Aromatoleum aromaticum EbN1: one gene and its partner. The protein of the gene in region 1 binds, or shares a complex with, the protein of each later gene. Links are inferred from orthologs where the notes say so. Each region holds a gene or a part of one and is shown in the gene's direction. Other genes may lie near its edges. The genes, in order: EBN1_RS02630 and dapF.

The links.
Region 2: the proteins of EBN1_RS02630 (region 1) and dapF are in contact, whole or in part, in a solved structure (PDB 5YGU), measured with the Escherichia coli proteins. The link is inferred for Aromatoleum aromaticum EbN1 from one-to-one orthologs.

The regions. Positions count from the first base shown.
Region 1 is NC_006513.1:555,835-565,363, reverse strand. What follows is about bases 4,552-7,280. They hold EBN1_RS02630 (RNA pyrophosphohydrolase), read left to right. Parts: upstream 4,552-5,515; coding sequence 5,516-6,046; downstream 6,047-7,280. Other genes in these bases: EBN1_RS02615 (CNP1-like family protein), read left to right, coding at 7,267-7,280; EBN1_RS02620 (DUF3501 family protein), read left to right, coding at 7,040-7,270; EBN1_RS02625 (CBS domain-containing protein), read left to right, coding at 6,425-6,904; EBN1_RS02635 (proline--tRNA ligase), read right to left, coding at 4,552-5,317. Outside these bases: EBN1_RS02655 (hypothetical protein), read right to left, coding at 1-372; EBN1_RS02650 (sensor histidine kinase), read right to left, coding at 458-1,867; EBN1_RS02645 (bactofilin family protein), read left to right, coding at 2,190-2,819; EBN1_RS02640 (transglycosylase SLT domain-containing protein), read right to left, coding at 2,898-3,545; more of EBN1_RS02635, read right to left, coding at 3,566-4,551; more of EBN1_RS02615, read left to right, coding at 7,281-7,779; coq7 (2-polyprenyl-3-methyl-6-methoxy-1,4-benzoquinone monooxygenase), read left to right, coding at 7,799-8,419; EBN1_RS02605 (OsmC family protein), read right to left, coding at 8,456-8,875; rplM (50S ribosomal protein L13), read left to right, coding at 9,422-9,529. UniProt on the Escherichia coli protein: Master regulator of 5'-end-dependent mRNA decay.
Region 2 is NC_006513.1:2,324,723-2,334,421, forward strand. The notes cover bases 2,197-5,095. They hold dapF (diaminopimelate epimerase), read left to right. Parts: upstream 2,197-3,178; coding sequence 3,179-4,012; downstream 4,013-5,095. Other genes in these bases: EBN1_RS11105 (lysophospholipid acyltransferase family protein), read left to right, coding at 2,197-3,079; EBN1_RS11115 (DUF484 family protein), read left to right, coding at 4,092-4,742. In the rest of the region: metK (methionine adenosyltransferase), read right to left, coding at 1-1,027; EBN1_RS11100 (lysophospholipid acyltransferase family protein), read left to right, coding at 1,314-2,186; more of EBN1_RS11105, read left to right, coding at 2,180-2,196; EBN1_RS11120 (IclR family transcriptional regulator), read left to right, coding at 5,175-5,642; EBN1_RS11125 (class I SAM-dependent rRNA methyltransferase), read left to right, coding at 5,720-6,910; EBN1_RS11130 (hypothetical protein), read right to left, coding at 6,898-7,194; Holliday junction branch migration DNA helicase RuvB, read right to left, coding at 7,204-8,265; Holliday junction branch migration protein RuvA, read right to left, coding at 8,321-8,920; EBN1_RS11145 (prenyltransferase), read right to left, coding at 8,956-9,699. UniProt on the Escherichia coli protein: Involved in the succinylase branch of the L-lysine biosynthesis and in the biosynthesis of the pentapeptide incorporated in the peptidoglycan moiety. Catalyzes the stereoinversion of LL-2,6-diaminopimelate (L,L-DAP) to meso-diaminopimelate (meso-DAP).

The DNA.
Region 1 (9,529 bases):
ATCGAGACGTTGCTGCTCGGCAAACTGATCGGCGAGCAGGCACGCCAGCGGACGCAACGCGACCGCTTCGGGTCGTGTCGAGGCGTCGACGACTCCCAGCAGCGCCAGCGCGCGCGGAATATTGCTTCCGGGCGGGCGGGCGAGCGCCATCGCCTGGAGCAGCTGATTGAGCGGGTCGCCCACCCCGACCGCAAGAGCGTCCCGTTCCCGTTCCAGCTCGGCCGGTTCGAGCTGGCGGACGAAATGGTAGTACTCGATCGCACTCTCGACTGCGCGTCGGCCGCCGTCCTTCGACGGGTCGGCGCGCTCGGCGTCGCCCGGCCCCGGCGCAGCCAGGTTCGCGCACGCCCCCAGCAGGACGGCGGCCAGCAAGGCCACGAACGTCCTTGCGACGAACCCCGGTCGCCATGCCGCAGAAGTTGCCGGGACCGACCAGGCTGAGCGACCCGTTTCAGTTTCAGCTTTCATTGGGAAGCGCGATCCTGAAATGGGCGCCCGTGGAAGTCGGCAGCAGCTCGATTTTCCCGCCGTGCGCGTCGATGAATTCGCGCACGATCGAAAGCCCCAGGCCACTGCCATGACGCGGCGCGGCCGGCTGCCGGCTGCCTTGATAAAAAGGTTCGAAGATGCGCTCGGATTCGTTTTCAGGCACGCCGGGGCCCTCATCGATGCAGTCGATCGTCACGTCGCGCAGCTGGCGGGCGATTTTCAGCCGGACCTTGCCTCCGTGCGGACTGAATGAGATCGCGTTCGCGACCAGGTTCGCGAGCGCGATGCGAAGCTTGTCGGGGTCGGCGCTCAACGGCGGGATATTGCCGTTCACGTCGATGTCGACGTGAAGATTCCGGCTTTGTATCTGCAATTGCTGTTCCGCGACCACTGCCTCGACCAGCGGTCGCAATGCCACTTTCCGCCGCTTGAGGCTGCGGGCGTCGAACACCGCCGCGTTGTAGCCCAGCAATCCTTCGATGCGCAACTGCAGCGCGCGGGTATTGTGTTCGAGAATGCCCACCACTTCGTGCTGCCCGGCCGTGAGCTCGCCAACGACGCCGTCCTTGAGCAGCGCGATGCCTTCGCGCAAGGATGCGAGCGGAGTTTTCAGTTCGTGCGAGACATGGCGCAAGACTCGCGTGCGGTTTGCTTCCAGGTCGGCGAGGCGTACCCGCAGCCAGTCCAGTCGTCGCCCGACCCGGCGCAAGTCGGCCGGCCCGCCAATGATGACCGGTTCGTCGAAGCGGCTCTCGCCGAGGGCTTCGATCGCGCCTTCGACCCTGGTCAGCGGACGCAGCACCCACCATCCGGTGAGCGCCGCGAGCAGGAAGGCCGCTGTCACTGCGACCAACAGATGCCACGCCAGCTGTTCCCGATTGCCGTCGAGTTCGTCGAGCAGCCGTTTCGACTCCGCCTCCAGCTGCAGCCGGAGTTCCGCGGCGAGCTGCTCATTGAGGACCGGCAACTCCCCGAGTGCCTGGAGCGCGACGTCGGCTCCTGCGCGAGTGTTCAATGCTGCGGCCACCCGCTCAGCGGCGTCGCTCCACTGGTTGACGAGTCTTTGCGATTTCGTGCTTCCAAGACCGGCAATCCATACCAGCGCCGTCATCGAATCGTCGCGCGCCTGCTCGAACCGCTCGAGCAGGACGGGATCGCCGAGAACCAGAAACTGGCGGGCGCTGCGTTCCAGATCCACCGTGCGTTCGCCCAGTTCCTGGAGCGCGCTGGAAAAACCGAGCGCGTGCTTTGCACCTTCCCGACTGCGCGCCGCTAAGTCTTCCAGGGTCAGCAGTCCGCCGAGCGCAGCGGTGCCGAGGATCGCGGCGATGAGCAGAAAGCTCGCAAGCAGCGTGGAACTGAAGGACAGGCGGGACATGGACGGCCGGCGAATAGCTCGAAGTCCGGCGTCGCAGTTTAGGGTGGGGCGGGGTCGGGGTCCGTAAGGAAATGCAAGTTGGCGCTTTTTGGCTACACCTATGTCGCTGTGGAGCGACACACACAACTCGATAGTATTCAAGTTGTTGTGATCAATTGCCGTGCAAAGCGTCGCTCATGGGCAACAGAAGATGGCTAAAAATCTCCTGTACCGCTCCAGCTTATATTTCCAGGAATATGAATATAAAAGAGTAAATCCGCATGGCCTGGATTTTGCACTCGCGTCCCTGGTCGTCCGACGCGAATTCACTCCAGGAGAGATCATGTTCAGCAAATCCCCAGTGTTCCCGAAAGCTGCCGATCCACAGGCCGCGCGTGGACCGCGTATCGGGCCGGGCAATTTCGCAGGTGCCCAACCGGCGGGGCCGGTCAACAGTTCCAACACTTCTGCCGAGGCATCCCCGGTGGGGCGCGATGTCGGAACGAGCAGCATGGGAGGAGGGGCAGCCGCTTCGACCTCCCTTCCTCGCGCCAACGAGGCCGCCGAGGATGCGGGCTATGCTTCGGGCAGCCGCCTCATCGTCGGGCCCGAAGTCAAGCTCAAAGGCGCGGAAATCCTGGATTGCGATACGCTGATCGTCGAAGGCCGCGTCGAAGCGACGATGGACAGCCGCGTCATTCGCATCGCCGAAAGCGGCTCGTTCGCAGGGACGGTCGGCATCGACATTGCTGAAATCCGCGGCCGGTTCGATGGCGAACTTACTGCGCGCACCCAACTCGTGATCCACGCAACGGGTCGTGTCAGCGGCAAGATCCGCTACGGCAAGATCCTGATCGAGGAAGGCGGCGAGCTGTCCGGTGACGTTCAGTCGCTGGCTTCGGCGAAGGAGGCGGGGAGAGCCGTGCCGCGCGAGGAGCCGATGCCGAAAGTCGCAGTGGTGGGCGCCAGCTGACGACTGTCGTGTCCCAGCGACACGCGCCAGGAGGCGGCTCGCGAGAGGCAGGTCGCCCCCGCCACGCCGCTTTTCGGTTCAGTTCGCGCGACTCCCGCGGTCATCGGACGCGAGTCGCAGCGACTGGTAGCTCCAGTGCTTCTCCCACGCTGCCCGCACCAGGGTCGGGTACTCGGGTTTGCCGAGGCTGCCGTTGTATCGCCCCAGCGCCCGGTACAGATCGCCTTTTTCGATGTCGAGGTAATGGCGCAGGATCGTGCAGCCGTAGCGCAGGTTCGTACGCAGGTGGAAGAGGTTGTCTTGCGGCAGGCCGATTGTCTTGATCCAGAACGGCATCACCTGCATGAAGCCGCGCGCTCCGGCACTCGAGACTGCGTATTTCCGGAAGCCGCTCTCGACCTGGATCAGGCCGAGCACGAGTTGCGGATCGAGTCCCGCCCGCGTCGCTTCGTAGTGCACTGCAGTCAGCAATTCTTCCCGGTAATGGCGGTCCGGGATGCGTTTTTCGAGACGGCGGGACATGTCCTGCAGCCAGCGGACCCGCTCGCCCTCGTTCGCAATCAGGAGTTCCGGAGCACCGGCGTCGCTCACGGCCGCGTGCAGCGTCGAGCGCACGCTCGCCGCCATCGGTTCGTACTGCTGGCGGCCGGCGAGCGCCTGCTGCGGAGCGCCGGCGAGACCCGTGAGCAGAACGACGCTCAGCACGAGGCTGCACGCGGCCCTCATGCCGCCGCTATCGGTGCTCCTCACGCAGTCGGCCGGAGCTTCGAGCCGACGAAAGCTGCGAGTTCGGCAAGCGGAATCTTCGCCGCCTCGGCGTCGCGCCGCCCCTGATATTCGGCCATCCCGTCCTTCAGTCCGCGATCGCCGATGACGACGCGATGCGGAACACCGATCAGTTCCCAGTCGGCGAACATCACGCCGGGACGCTCGTCGCGGTCGTCGAGGATCACGTCGATGCCCCCGGCGCACAGCGTCTCATATAGCTTCGTCGCTTCGGTGCGCACCGCGTCGGACTTGCCCCAGCCGACCGGACAGACGACGACGCGGAACGGCGCGATCGCATCCGGCCAGATGATGCCGCGGGCGTCGTGGTTCTGCTCGATCGCCGCACCGAGGATGCGCGTGACGCCGATGCCGTAGCAGCCCATTTCGAAATGCTTCGGCTTGCCGTTTTCGTCGAGGAAGGTCGCGTTCATCGACTGCGAGTATTTGGTGCCGAGGTAGAAAACGTGGCCGACCTCGATGCCGCGCTGGATCGCGAGCCGTCCCCTGCCGTCCGGGCTCGGGTCGCCTTCGATGATGTTGCGCAGGTCGGCGACGAGGTCGGGTTCCGGCAGGTCGCGGCCCCAGTTCGTGCCGGTCAAGTGGAAGTCCGCCTCGTTGGCGCCGCAGATGAAGTCGGCCATGTTCGCGACAGTGCGGTCGGCGACAATCTTGACGGCCTTGTTCACGCCCACGGGTCCGAGGTAGCCGGGCTGGCAGCCGAAGCGCTCGGCGATCTCGGTTTCCGTCGCGAAGCGGAACCCCGCCTTCAGGCCGGGGATCTTGCCCGCCTTGACCTCGTTCAGTTCGTGGTCGCCGCGCACGAGCAGCAGCCACACTGTGACGCCGGCCGGCTTGTTCGTGTCATCGACGTCATCGGTCGCGAGGACAAGTGATTTCACCGTCGTCTCGAGCGGCACGCCGAGAAGCTTCGCGACCTCTTCGCAGGTCGTCCTGCCCGGAGTGGGGGTCTTTTCGAGCGCCTGGGCCGGCGCGGCGCGCGTCGCCAGCAACGGCAGCGCTTCGGCAAGTTCGATGTTGGCCGCGTAATCGGAACCGGGGCAATAGACGATTGCATCCTCGCCAGTGTCGGCGATGACCTGGAATTCGTGCGAGCGGTCCCCGCCGATCGCTCCGGTATCGGCGGCGACAGCCCGGTACGTCAGACCGAGCCGGTCGAAAATGCGGCAGTAGGCAGCGTACATCGCGTCGTAGCTGCGGCCTGCGGCGGCCACGTCGCGGTCGAACGAATAGGCGTCTTTCATCGTGAACTCGCGGCCACGCATCACGCCGAATCGTGGTCGGCGCTCGTCGCGGAACTTCGTCTGGATCTGGTAGAAATTCTTCGGCAGCTGACGATAGCTCTTCAATTCCTGACGAGCGATATCGGTGACCACTTCCTCGGATGTGGGTTGCAGCGCGAAGTCGCGCTGGTGCCTATCCTTGAAGCGCAGCATCTCGGCGCCCATCTGTTCCCAGCGGCCGGTTTCGTCCCAGAGTTCGGCCGGCTGAACGAGCGGCATCGTCAGTTCGAGGGCGCCGGCGCGGTTCATTTCGTCCCGCACGATGTCCTCGACCTTGCGGATCACGCGCAGGCCGATGGGAAGGTAACTGTAGATTCCGGCTGCGACCTTGCGGATAAAGCCCGCACGCAGCATCAGTTTCTGGCTGACGACCTCGGCGTCCGAAGGGGCTTCCTTGAGGGTGGAGATGAAATACTGGCTGGCGCGCATGCTGGATCCGGAGGTCGGGCTGGTGGGCAAAGACGCGATTTTACCGTGTCGACAGCCGATATGCAGATCGCGGTACGTCGCTCGGCCTGCCGCATACCGGCACGAAGCGGCCGAACGGGAACGCTTCCGGTGGTTCGCCTTTCCAAGTCTCTGTAAATGTGGAAAAATTGTGACAGTTCTTGAATTGAAGGTTTGATCATGCTCGATCGTGAAGGCTATCGCCCGAACGTCGGCATCATTCTGGTCAACACGCGCAATGAGGTTTTCTGGGGCAAGCGGATCCGTGAGCATTCGTGGCAGTTCCCGCAAGGTGGCATCAAGCACGGCGAATCGCCGGAGCAGGCCATGTTCCGTGAACTGTTCGAGGAAGTGGGTCTGCGTCCCGAGCATGTGAAGATTCTCGGCCGCACGCGTGGCTGGTTGCGGTATGACGTTCCGAAGCACTGGATCAAGCGGGAATGGCGCAATACCTACCGGGGACAGAAACAAATCTGGTTTCTGTTGCGTTTGGTGGGGCGTGATTCGGACGTCTGTCTGCGAGCCAGCACTCATCCGGAGTTCGATGCCTGGCGCTGGAGTGACTATTGGGTGCCGCTGGAAGCCGTGATTGAGTTCAAGCGGCAGGTGTACCAGCAGGCGTTGTTCGAACTGTCGAAAACGTTGTTCCGGACGCGACCTTGCGATCCACCCGAGGCCTACAAGGCACTGGCCGAAGTACGTGAGCCTTGAGTGCCGTTCCTCGTTGCCCCGCATGTCGATATCCGGCATGCGGGGCGTTTTCTTTGAGCTGACTCATTCGTCTTGCGGAATTCCGTCGGTTCAGCGCGATGAACTTCCGGGAAACGATCGGGTCGAACGGATGCGTCCGGGCTGTTTGCAGCCGCGGCCTCTGCCAAGCTTCTCGGACATGAAAAAGATGCGCTTGCGGCAGGCTGAAAAGACCGGCTGCATGGAGTTGGCACGCTTGTCGATATTCTGTAATGGGAGGTGTCCATGAACCGGGAATTCGATCCGCTTCCGCAAGCGCGCCTGGCGGGGCTGCATTGCGAAGTCGCAAGAACCGATAACAGCCGCAGGGTCTCCCGCAACTCCCCGGCGATAGAGGTCATGACCGACCTCACGAGAATTCCCGCGGCGACGATCGCGGCCGAAACCTCGCTGGCCGATGCCAACCGCGCCATGATTCTGCGCGGCGTGCGACTGTTGCTGGTGACCGATTCGCGTCACCAGGTGATGGGCGTGATTTCGGTTGCGGACCTGCTGGGCGAAGGCCCGGTCCGGACCGCACAGGAACGGGGCACGCGGGTTGGCGAACTGACCGTCCATTCGGTCATGACGCCCCTCGAGCGGACTGAGGCCGTCGAACTCGGCGAAGTGATGCGCGCGGACGTCGGACATGTCCTCGCGACGCTGAAACGCTCCGGTCGGCAGCATGCCCTCGTGCTGGAACGCTGCGAGGGCGGACGGGGCCTGATCAGGGGAATTTTCTCGGCGTCCCAGATCGCGCGCCAACTCGGGGAGCCTCAGCCCGTGAGCACCGAGATCGCGAGGAATTTCGCCGAGATCGAAGCGGCAATCTCCGCGTGAGGCAATAAGCCCGGCTCCCACCGTGTCTCATCGCGCTTTCCCTCGGGGGAAGGCTGAAGGCGAGACCGGGCAAGCGCACCGGATATCTTGAAAACCTCGAGCCGTAGGGGCCGCCGGTCCACGCGTCGAGCGGACATGAGGCTGGTTTTTGCTTTTTCGATTGCCGACGACGGTCCGGAACGTGACAATGCCGAAAAAACCTCTGTGCTGCATTTCCTCCGATTCCAGTTGCCACCGGACACGATTCGGTCGTTAAAGGCCGGTGGAGCGTGCGCAATCGGGATCGATCAGCCGGCGCCCTCTGCGGCGGTGGATACGCTGCCCGAGAGGATTCGTTTGTTCCTGTGCGGAGACCTGCAAGCTTGAAACCGTTCCAAACCGTCGTCCAAGCGGGGGTGGCAGCTCTCGTGTTCTTTTCCGGCGCAGCTTGCGCCGGTCTTTTCAGCGACCCGGACCCGCACTGGAAGGAAGGCCACTACGAGTTGCCCGCGCCGCCGCTTCCCTCCGCATTGCGTGAATTCCCCGTCGATGTGACTTCACGCAACCGTTTTCTGCTCGATGAGCATAGCGTGACCGTGGGCGAGGACGGCGTCGTGCGCTACGTACTCGTAGTGCACACTGCGGGCGGCGCCGAGAACGTCACTTTCGAAGGCATTCGTTGCGAGGTGGCGGGATGGCGTATCTATGCGGTGGGCCGCGACGGGGGCGAGTGGGCGGTGGCGCGCGACGCCGGCTGGCAGCCAATCGTCGACACGGCATACAACCGTCCGCGTGCAGCTTTGGCGAAGGAATATTTATGCGACGGAGTGGTCCCGCCCCGGGACGTCGGCGAAGTGGTGCGGCGCCTGCGCGGCAGGGAGCCGGCATTGAAATGACCGACATTCAGAGGTGTTCATGATCGACGAAGCGATTGTCCAGTTCGACAAGGCTTTGCGCACGCTATTCGCGCCCGCGCGCAGCGTGCGCCCGACGCCCGGCGCGGGCGTGCCCGAAACGCATCTCGGGGATCGTGATCGGCAGCATGTCGCGGCCCTGATGCGCGTCAACCACAGCGGCGAGATCTGCGCCCAGGCGCTGTACCAGGGGCAGTCGATGAGCGCGGGTGACCTCGACGTCAAACGCGAACTCGCGCGGGCCTCGGACGAGGAAACCGAGCACCTGGCGTGGACCGAGCAGCGTATTTCCGAACTCGGAGGGCGCAAGAGCCTGCTGAATCCGCTGTGGTACGGTGGGTCGCTGGCGCTGGGGCTGCTGGCCGGGAGGCTTGGCGACCGATGGAGTCTCGGCTTCCTTGCCGAAACTGAGCGCCAGGTCGAAGCGCATCTCGACGGCCATCTGGAACATTTGCCTCCGGAGGACCACAAGTCTCGTGAAATCATCGAGCAGATGAAGGCGGATGAGGCGCATCACGCTGACGTCGCCCTCGCCCTCGGGGCTCACGAATTGCCTGCGCCCTTCAGGGGAGCAATGAGATTGATGGCCCGCGTGATGACGGCGACTGCATACCGGATATAGCGGGAAAAACCCTTGTGGCGCCTCCGTCCAGTGCCGTCACTCGCACTCGACGATGTCCCATTCGTGCACCAATTCGGCCGTCTTGCCGAGCATGATCGACGCCGAGCAATATTTCTCTGCCGAGAGGTGAATCGCGCGTTCCACCGCCTCGGCCTTCAACCCCTTGCCGCGCACGGTGTAGTGAAAAGTGATGCGGGTGAACACCTTCGGGTCTGCTTCCGCTCGTTCGCTCGAAAGCTTTACCTCGCAGCCGCGGACCTCCTGGCGGCCGCGTTTCAGGATCAGCACGATGTCGAACGCCGTGCATCCGCCAGCGCCGGCAAGCATCATTTCCATCGGGCGGGGGGCAAGATTTCGGCCGCCTGCCTCCGGTGCCCCATCCATCGCCACGACGTGACCGGTCCCGGTCTCCGCGAGGAAAGTCATTCCATCGACCCACTTTATAGTGCATTCCATCATCTACTCCGTTGTCCGCTTGATGAGCGAGGGAACCTCTGGGCGAGGCGGAGCGGCATTTTACCGGATGGCAATTCGATACGGCCAACCGGACGCGAGATGGGTCAGCATCCGGATTTTCTATTGCGGCGCAATAATACACCTCGAATGCATAACAACGTGTCACGCTGAGGTGGGCACATGTTGACGATGGTGGCCTGTTAAATTGATTAGTATCAATATCTTGCTCATAAATAAGTAAAATTTATCGAGTAATCAAAACATTTATAGTGCAATGCACAATAAAAGCTTGTGACGGGGGGCGTGTTTCACGATAATCGTACCCAGTCGGATCAAGGCGGTTTCGTGATCCAAGCGGTGTCTCCTCCACCCTCCTCCTTTGGTGTGGATTTAACGCAGTCCTGCATGGGCTGCGTTTTTTTTGCCTCCTCTCTTGTGACAGGGCTGCAGTAGCCTGAATTTGACTTCCCGGTATGGTTACGGGTACCATCACGAGCTTTCCGTTTATTGGCCTTCGCCCTAGGCCGGACAAGATCGAGGATTCGAATGAAAACGTTTTCTGCCAAGCCGCATGAAGTCAAGCGCGACTGGTTTGTTGTCGACGCGTCGGACAAGGTGCTTGGCCGGCTTGCCGCCGAAGTGGCCCGTCGCCTC
Region 2 (9,699 bases), 1.8 Mb from region 1 along the record:
CCTTCGGACGCAGGTCGAAGTGGCGCTGCACGAGCTCGACGATCTTCTCGTCGGTGATCCTGCCGGTGCCGAAGGTCTCGATCATCATCGACACTGGCCGGGCGACGCCGATCGCATAGGCGACCTGCACTTCGCAGCGATCGGCGAGCCCTGCTGCGACGATGTTCTTCGCCACCCAGCGCCCGGCATACGCGGCGGAGCGGTCGACTTTCGACGGGTCCTTGCCGGAGAACGCGCCGCCGCCGTGGTGCGCCGCGCCGCCGTAGGTGTCGACGATGATCTTGCGCCCGGTCAGGCCGCAGTCGCCGTGCGGGCCGCCGATGACGAAGCGTCCGGTCGGGTTGATCAGGTAGCGCACTTCGCCCTGCATCAGCGCCGAAGGCAGCACCGGCTTGATGATCTCCTCGATGACGAGCTCGGTGATCTGCGCGTGTGAGACTTCCGGGCTGTGCTGCGTCGACACGACCACGGTGTCGATCGCGACCGGCTTGCCGTCGACGTATCGGACCGTCAGCTGGCTCTTCGCGTCCGGGCGCAGCCAGTTCAGCCGACCGTCCTTCCTCAGTTCGGACTGGCGCTGCATGATGCGGTGCGCATAATAGATCGGCAGCGGTATCAGCGACGGCGTCTCGTTACAGGCGTAGCCGAACATCAGTCCCTGGTCGCCCGCGCCCTGGTCGAGGTCGAGGCCTTCGCCTTCATTGACGCCTTGGGCGATGTCCGCGGACTGGCGGTTGATCGCGGCCAGCACCGCGCAACTCTTGTAGTCGAAGCCGATGTCGGAGTTGTCGTAGCCGATGCGGCGGATCACTTCCTGCGCGATCTCGCGGTAGTTCGGGTGGGCGGTGGTCGTGATCTCGCCGGAGATGACCACGAGGCCCGTCGATACCAGGGTTTCACATGCGACCCGCGCCTGGGGGTCGGTGGCGAGGATCGCGTCGAGGACGCCATCGGAAACCTGGTCGGCAACCTTGTCGGGATGGCCTTCGGACACCGATTCCGAGGTGAAGAGGTATTCCTTGCTCATGCACTGCTCCTGAAAACGAAAAATCCCCAAAGCTGTCCGGCGTGGCCGGCTCCGGGGATTTCGTCGAGCAGGCGACGCTTTAGCAGTACTTGTGTGCCACGACCGGTTAGGTGCGTTCGCGGCGCCGCCCTGCAAGTTGTCGTATTAACTCGGCGGCTGGGCGATAATTATATGCTTTGTGATCCGGCGGTCAAATGTGCGGGGTCCGGAGCGGGCGCTTGCGCCTGTGTCCGGGCCTGTGCCCATTCGACCGGCGCCGATGCTCTCCTCGATGTGACCTCTTCGCGTGACCTTCCTCGTCAATCTGTCATTCCGCATTCTTGCCGGCCTGCCGCTGTCATGGCTGCATCGGCTCGGCGGCTGGGCCGGCTGGGCCATCTGGCGCTGTTCACCGTCATACCGTCGTCGCCTGGAGGACAATCTCGCCCAGGCGACCGGGCGCCGCGATGCCACGCTACGCGACGCGGCGGTCGCCGAAGCGGGGCGGCAGGCGCTCGAACTGCCTTTCGTATGGCTGCGTCCGCAGGACGAGGTGTTGGGGCGCATCGTGCGGGTCGAAGGGCAGGAGCTGATCGCCTGGGCGCAGGCCGAGGGCGCCAGCGTGCTGCTGCTGACTGCGCACCTCGGCTGCTTCGAGATGTGCGCGCAGTATTGTTCGACGCACGGACCGATCACGGTGCTGTTCCGCCCGCCGCGCAAGACGGCGCTGCGCCCGCTGATGGAAGCCGGGCGTGCGCGCGGCGCGATCCGTGTTGCCCCGGCGGATGTGTCCGGTGTGCGCCGTCTGGTCAAGGCGCTGCGCAGCGGCGAGATGGTCGGCATGCTGCCGGATCAGGCGCCAGCCGAAGGCGAAGGCGTGTGGGCGCCGTTCTTCGGCCGGCCGGCGTGGACGATGACGCTCGCGGCGCGCCTGTCCGAAGTGAAAGGCGTCAAGGTGGTGATGGTGTGGACCGAGCGGCTGCCGCACGGGGCAGGCTATGTGTTGCGGCTTTCCGAACCCGTGGAACCGATCGCGGGCTCGCTCGAAGAGCGCTGCGCGGCGATCAATCGCGAGATCGAACGTCTCGTGCTTGCATGCCCGGCGCAGTACCTGTGGGGCTACAACCGCTACAAGCGTCCTTCGGGCGTGCCGCTTCCGCCGGGTGACGCGCAATGCTGAGCAATGCACTGAGCCGCATTGCGAGTCATGCCGCAGTCGCCGGGTTCTGGCTGCTGCACTGGCTGCCGCTGCCGGTGCTGGCATTCCTCGGCCAGGCGGTCGGCGAGGTGCTGTACCGGCTGGCGCGCTCGCGGCGGCATATCGTCGCGGTCAACCTCGGGTTGTGCTTTCCGGAACTCGACGACGCGGCAAGGCGCCGGCTCGCGCGCGCGCATTTTCGCGCGGTCGGGCGCAGCCTGCTCGAGCGCGGCCTGCTGTGGTGGGGGAGCCAGCGGCGGCTGATGAACCTCATCCGGCTCGACGGCGCCGAGCGGGTCAGGGCGCTGCTCGACGAGGGACGACCGGTGATCCTGCTCGCGCCGCACTTCGTCGGCCTCGACACCGGCGGCTCGCGCGTCGCGATGGATTTCGATTCCGTCAGCATCTATGCGCAGCAGAACAACCCGGTGTTCGACCGCTGGCTGTTCCACGGCCGCAGCCGCTTCGGCGACCAGCGCCTGCTGTCGCGCCAGGACGGCGTGCGCGGCACGGTCAAGGCGATGAAGGCCGGGCGCCCTTTCTACTATCTGCCCGACATGGACTATGGCCGCAAGGACGCGGTGTTCGTGCCGTTCTTCGGCGTGCCGGCGGCGACGATCACCGGGCTGTCGCGGCTTGCGCGGCTCGCCGGTGCGGCGGTGGTGCCGTGCGTGACGCGGATGCTGCCCGGCGGGCGCGGCTATGTCGTCGAGTTCGGCGAGCCGTGGCAGGATTTTCCGACGACGGACGCCGAAGCGGATACCGCAGCGATGAACCGCTGGATCGAATCCGTGGTGCGGACGATGCCCGAGCAGTATTACTGGGTGCACCGGCGCTTCAAGACACGCCCGCCGGGCGAGGCGCGACCGTACTGAGAATGCGTACAGCGTGCTGTCGCTGGACGTCCCGCGGCGGCTGAGCCAGAATTCGGCGAACCACCGCTTCCCCTGCATCCACCCGAGCTGCGATTTCCCATGTCTCTGCGCTTCACGAAAATGCACGGCCTTGGCAACGATTTCGTCGTTATCGACGCCATCCGCCAGTCTGTCGACCTGACGCCCGAGCAGGTCCGCCGTCTTGCCGATCGCCATTTCGGCATCGGCTGCGACCAGCTGCTGGTGGTCGAGGAAGCGACCCGCCCGGACGTGGATTTCCGCTACCGGATATTCAACGCCGATGGCGGCGAAGTCGAGCAGTGCGGCAATGGCGCGCGCTGTTTCGTGCGTTTCGTGCATGAGCAGGGGCTCACCGCGAAGCGTCGCATCCGCGTCGAGACGCGCTCCGGCATCATTGCGCCGCAACTCGAAGACGATGGTCTCGTGACGGTCGATATGGGCGTGCCGGTGCTCGAGCCCGCGCGCGTGCCGTTCGTGTCGGACTCCGATGCGATCGTGCAGCCACTCGACGTCGGCGGGGAAACTGTTGCGATCACCGCGGTGTCGATGGGCAACCCGCACGCAGTGCAGGTCGTCGCCGATGTCGACGCCGCACCTGTCGCGGCGCAGGGAGCGCTGATCGAACGCCATCCGCGCTTTCCCGCGCGCGTCAATGCCGGCTTCGTGCAGGTCGTCGATGCCCACCGCATCCGCCTGCGCGTGTTCGAGCGCGGTGCGGGAGAAACGCTTGCTTGCGGCACCGGCGCCTGCGCGGCAGTCGTGACCGTGATCCTGCGCGAACTCGCACAGTCGCCGGTGCGCGTCGAGACGCGGGGCGGAGAACTCGATATCGCGTGGGAAGGGCCGGGGCAGCCGGTGCTGATGACAGGCCCGGCGGTGACTGTTTTCGCGGGTGAAATCGACGTCGACTGAGCGACTTCGACCGAACGGTTTTGCTCATTGCAACGAATACGAGGAGGCGCGCATGTGCCTCACGGGGAGCAGCTTTTCCATGAATGCCGCTGATGTCGCACGCTATCTGAAGGAACATCCGGACTTTCTCGCCGACCATGGCGAACTGTTCACGCAGCTGACCGTTCCGCATCCGCACGGCGGACAGGCCATCTCGCTGGCCGAGCGGCAGCTGCATGCGCTGCGCGACAAGATCCGGCAACTCGAAAGCAAGCTCGCCGAACTGATTCGCTACGGCGAGGAAAACGACGAGATCGGCGAAAAAGTCCATCGCCTGGCGCTGGCGCTGGTCGAAGCCGAAGATTACGACACCCTGCGTTTTGCGTTGCTCGAAAATGTGCGTGACAACTTTTCGGTGCCGAACGTTGCGCTGCGGGTATGGGCCAACGCGCAGTCGCACGAAGGCGAGGATTTTTCGCCGGTGACCGAAGAGCTGCGCTTTTTCGCCACCGACCTGAGCCACCCGTATTGCGGCGCGCCGGCGAATCTCGAAGTAATCGACTGGTTCGGCCCCGCTGCCTGTCATATCCGTTCGGTGGCGCTGGTGCCGCTGCGCCGCGGCGACCAGGTGCTCGGCCTGCTCGCGTTCGGCAGCGAAGAGGCCGAGCGCTTCTACCCCGGGATGGGAACGCTGTACCTTGCGCGCATCGGCGACTTGGTCGTGGCCGCTCTGCGGCACCAGCTCGGCTGAAGGTGAGCGCCGCGGGCCGGAGAGGCCCGGCGCCGCAGGAACGATCCGGACCCCGCGAGCCTCCGCAGCTCGCCGATTCTCCATGCGTCCCCTTCCGCATCGGGTCGAGGTACACGACGGGGCACACCGCCGCGCGAGGAAGCACCGAACCTGCGACGGGCTGAATGGGCGTCCCGGAGGCCACCGCTGCAACGGGTGCCGCATGGGGAATCAACAGTCGTTCGTGACTTTTTACCCAAACCGGGCAGCGAGATCTCGGATCGTTTGCGGCCGTTCAGTTATCCTGAAACATCTCTTAACAAATCCTCCCTCGGGCCCGGTGCTGCAGGCTGTGGGAGCAAGGCAGCAATGCCAGACATTCCTGATCCTGAAACTCCTGGCGCCGATGCGCCCGACAGCCCTGACGAGGGGTCCGTGCGGACCCGCGTTTCCATGCTGCGCAATGCCGCGATCCTGCTCGCCCGCTACCAGATTCGCAGCCTCAGGCGCCTGTTCGAGGAGTTCGAGCGAGACATCCTCCTGCCGATCCTGTTGGGCGAGATCGCGCTGCACAACATCGGCGCGCTCGAACACGACGATGAAAGCGATCGCCTCACGGCAGACGAGACCGAGGGCGAATCCGACGAGGCGCATATGTCCCGGCTGCGGCCGTGCAACGCCTATTCGATCGCTGCTGCCACCGGCTTGCCGCGCGAGACGGTCCGGCGCAAGATCGGGCGCCTCGTCGAGCTGGGCTGGATCCGCAAGCAGCAGAACGGGCACCTGTACCTCACGCCGCAGGCACTGAAGCATTTCGGCTCGCTCCTGTGCTCGCGCGATCTGCCGGAGTTCCTCGAAACCGCGGATCGCGTGCGGAGGCTGAAGCACGCCTGGGACCGGACAGACCCCGACAAGACCTGAGGCGGTGGCGCTGGCGAGCCGGCGCCGCTCGCCTTACACTCTCACGCCTGACTCATCTCCCTGCGGTCCGCCTTCCGATGTCCAAGCTCGTCCTCAATCCCGGCAAGGAGCGTTCGCTCCTGCGTCGTCATCCATGGGTTTTCGCCGGTTCGGTGGCCCGCCTCGACGGGCGCGCGCGGCCGGGCGACACCGTCGAGGTCGTCGCCGCTGACGGCCGGTTCCTCGGTCGCGCGGCGTGGTCGCCGGAATCGCAGATCCGCGCCCGGATGTGGTCGTTCGCTGTCGACATCACGATCGACCATGCGTTCTTCAAGCGCCGCGTCGCCGAATCGGTCGCGCGCCGGGCGACGCATCCGCTGCTCGCCGACGAGAGCGGAGTGCGGCTGATCCATGGCGAGTCGGATGGCCTGCCCGGCGTCATCGCGGACCGCTTCGGCGACGTCGCTGTCGTGCAGCTGACGAGCGCCGGCGCCGAGAAATGGCGCGATGCGATCGTTGCCGGGCTGGTGCAGGCGACCGGTTGCACAGCGGTATACGAGCGCTCCGATTCCGACGTGCGCGGCCTCGAAGGGCTCGGGCCGAAGACCGGCTGCGTGCACGGCGAGCTGCCGCAGGACGTGTTGACGATCGTCGAGAACGGCGTGTGCATGGAAGTCGATGTCATCAGTGGCCACAAGACCGGTTTCTACCTCGACCAGCGCGACAACCGCCGCCTGACGGGTCTGTTCGCGGCCGGGCGCAGCGTGCTGAACTGCTTCTGCTACACCGGGGGATTCTCGCTGCAGGCGCTGGCCGGCGGCGCGACGTCTGTGCTGTCGATCGACTCGTCCGGCCCGGCGCTCGACGCGGGGCGACGCAATCTTGCGATGAATCCGCAACTCGACGCGAGCCGCGCCGAATGGCTGCAGGCCGATGTGTTCGAGGCCTTGCGCGTACTGAAAAGCGAGGGGCGGCGTTTCGACCTGATCGTGCTCGATCCGCCGAAGTTCGCACCGTCCGCGGCGCACGCTGACCGGGCGTCGCGCGCGTACAAGGACATCAACCTGTTCGGTTTGCGCCTGCTCAATCCCGGCGGGATACTGATGACGTACTCCTGTTCGGGCGGCATCGGCCTCGAACTGTTCCAGAAAATCGTCGCCGGCGCGGCGAGCGACGCTGGCGTCGATGCGCGTATCCTGCATCGCCTGTCCGCGTCCGCCGATCACCCGGTCGGCCTTGCAGCGCCCGAAGGCGAATACCTCAAGGGGCTCGCGATTCAGGTCGGCTGAGCGCGTTCGCCGGGTGGCGCGCGCCAGTCCGGGTTCGGTCCGCGCTCGCCCGTCGTGAAGGCAGCGCTGACCAGACCCAGCGCGAGCACGACCAGCAGGAAATACCGCCCCTGCCAGCGACGCGGCGCAGGCCGGCCGCCGCCGAGCAGCCGCGACGACAGGCCGCCGAGAAGCACGCCGCGGGACGGATCGAAGCGATCGGGCCAGAAGAACGTCGGCCCTTGCAGCAGGTGGATCGCGCCGAACACGCACAGCACGATCGCCAGAGCCTGGAACGTGCGCATTGCGAGCGTTCAGGGAGCGGAAAACAGCTCCGCGCTTTCGTCGCCGGCGCGGCGGGGAAAGGCGAGGCCGAAATGCTGCCAGATCGATGCGCTCGCGATGCGCCCGCGCGGCGTGCGCTGCAGGTAGCCCTGCTGGATCAGGTACGGTTCGAGCACGTCCTCGATTGTGTCGGACGACTCGCCGATCGCGGCCGCGAGGTTGTCGAGGCCGACCGGGCCGCCGCCGAACTTCTCGAGCATCGCGCCGAGCAGCTTGCGGTCCATCAGGTCGAGCCCGAGGTGATCGACGTCGAGCATCAGCAGCGCGGCGTCGGCGACGGGGGCGGTGATGTCGCCGTCGGCTTTGACTTGCGCATAGTCGCGGACGCGGCGCAGCAGCCGGTTCGCGATCCGCGGCGTGCCGCGGGCGCGCCGCGCGATCTCGACCGCTCCGGCGTCGTCGATCGCGACATCGAGCAGGCCGGCGGAGCGCCCGACGATGTATGCGAGCTCGTGCGGCGTGTAGAACTCGAGCCGCGCCACGATGCCGAAACGGTCGCGCAGCGGGTTCGTCAGCATCCCGGCGCGCGTCGTCGCGCCGACCAGCGTGAAAGGCGGCAGGTCGAGCTTGACCGAGCGCGCCGCAGGCCCTTCGCCGATCATGATGTCGATCTGGAAATCCTCGAGTGCCGGATAAAGGATTTCCTCGACGACCGGCGACAGGCGGTGGATCTCGTCGATGAACAGCACGTCGTGCGGTTCGAGGTTCGTCAGCAGTGCGGCGAGGTCGCCTGCCCGTTCGAGCACCGGCCCCGAAGTCTGGCGCAGGTTCACGCCCATCTCGGCAGCGACGATGTGCGCGAGCGTCGTCTTGCCCAGGCCCGGTGGGCCGAACAGCAGCACGTGGTCGAGCGCCTCGTGGCGGTTCTTCGCCGCCTGGATGAAGATTTCGAGCTGTTCGCGGATCTTTGCCTGGCCGACATATTCGGCCAGCCGCTTCGGCCGCAGCGCGCGCTCGACGACGTCTTCCTGGCGGTCGGCAGTCTGCGCCGAAATCACCCGCGGGGCCTGCAGTTTGTCGGTTTCGATCATCGCGAGAGTTTAGCCTGAGCGGCCCGTGCGGCGAAACTCGCGTGGTTTCGCCGCCTCAGGCTTTCGACAGCAGCTTCAGCGCCTGGCGGATGCCGTCGGAGACGCCCGTCTCCGGCGGGATCGCTTTCAGCGCCGATTGCGCTTCCTTGTCGCTGTAGCCGAGCGCGAGCAGCGCGTTGAGGATGTCGCTGCGGCTATCCGCGGGCTGCGCTGCGGCGCCGGGAACCGTGCTCGCGCCGAAGCCTGGCAGCGCCCTGCCGAGCTTGTCGCGTAGTTCGAGCAGCAGGCGCTCGGCGGTTTTCTTGCCGATGCCGGGAATTTTCACGAGGCGGCCGGTTTCCTGCAGCGCGACCGCTTGGGCGAGGTCGCTGACCGACAGGCCGGAGAGCACCGACAGCGCGGTGCGCGCGCCGATGCCGGAGACTTTCAGCAGCTGGCGAAATGCCGCGCGTTCGTCGGCGCTCGCGAAGCCGTACAGGAAATGCCCGTCCTCGCGGATCGCCAGATGCGTGAACAGCGAGAGCGACTCGCCGGTCGCCGGCAGGCCGTAGAACGTGCTCATCGGCACGTCGATTTCGTAGCCGACGCCGTGCGTGTCGACGACGATCTGCGGCGGGTTCTTTTCCAGCAGGATGCCGGTGATGCGTCCGATCATGGGTGGAGGTCCGGATATCTGGGAGTTGTACCCGGTCAGCCGCGGGCGCCGAACGCGAGCGTTGCGGCGAGTACCAGGCCGTGCAGGTTCGTCGCGGCAATCGTCAGCCTGATCGCCGGGGCGAGTGCGCCAGGCTCTGCAGCGTGCTCGCGCAGCAGCCGCGCGGCGTTCAGCGACAGTACGAGCGTCAGGGCTGCGGCCGCGCACGCCTGGGGCAGGTTGTTGCGCCCGATCTGCAGCACGAGCCAGCCGTAGGCGACCAGCGCGATGGCGAAATAGCCCCATTTCGCGGTGTCGGCGCCGAGGCGCACGACGAGCGTGCGCTTGCCTGCTGCGGCGTCTGCGGCGCAGTCGGGGAACTGGTTGATGTAGAGGAGGTTCGCGACCAGCAGCGCGAACGACACGCCGGCCGCGACCGGCGTCCAGGCGAACGCGCCGCGCTGGACGAAATCGGCGCCGACCACGACGAGCAGCCAGCACGCCGCGACGGCGAATTCGCCCACTCCGCGGCTCGCGAGCTTGAGCGGCGGCGCCGAATACGCCCAGCCGAGCACAAGTCCGGCCAATCCGATCGCAATCAGGCCGGCGCCCGCGCCGAGCGCGAGCCACAGTCCGGGCGGGATCACCAGTGCGAACAGCGCGTAGCCGAATGCCGCTGTCTCGCGCAGCGTGAGCACGCCGTTCTGGATGAAGCGGCTGCCGCCGGTGAACGGATAGATGCGCTCCGAGTTCGCCGCGTCGGCGCCGGTGACCGCGTCGTGATAGTCGTTGAGCACGTT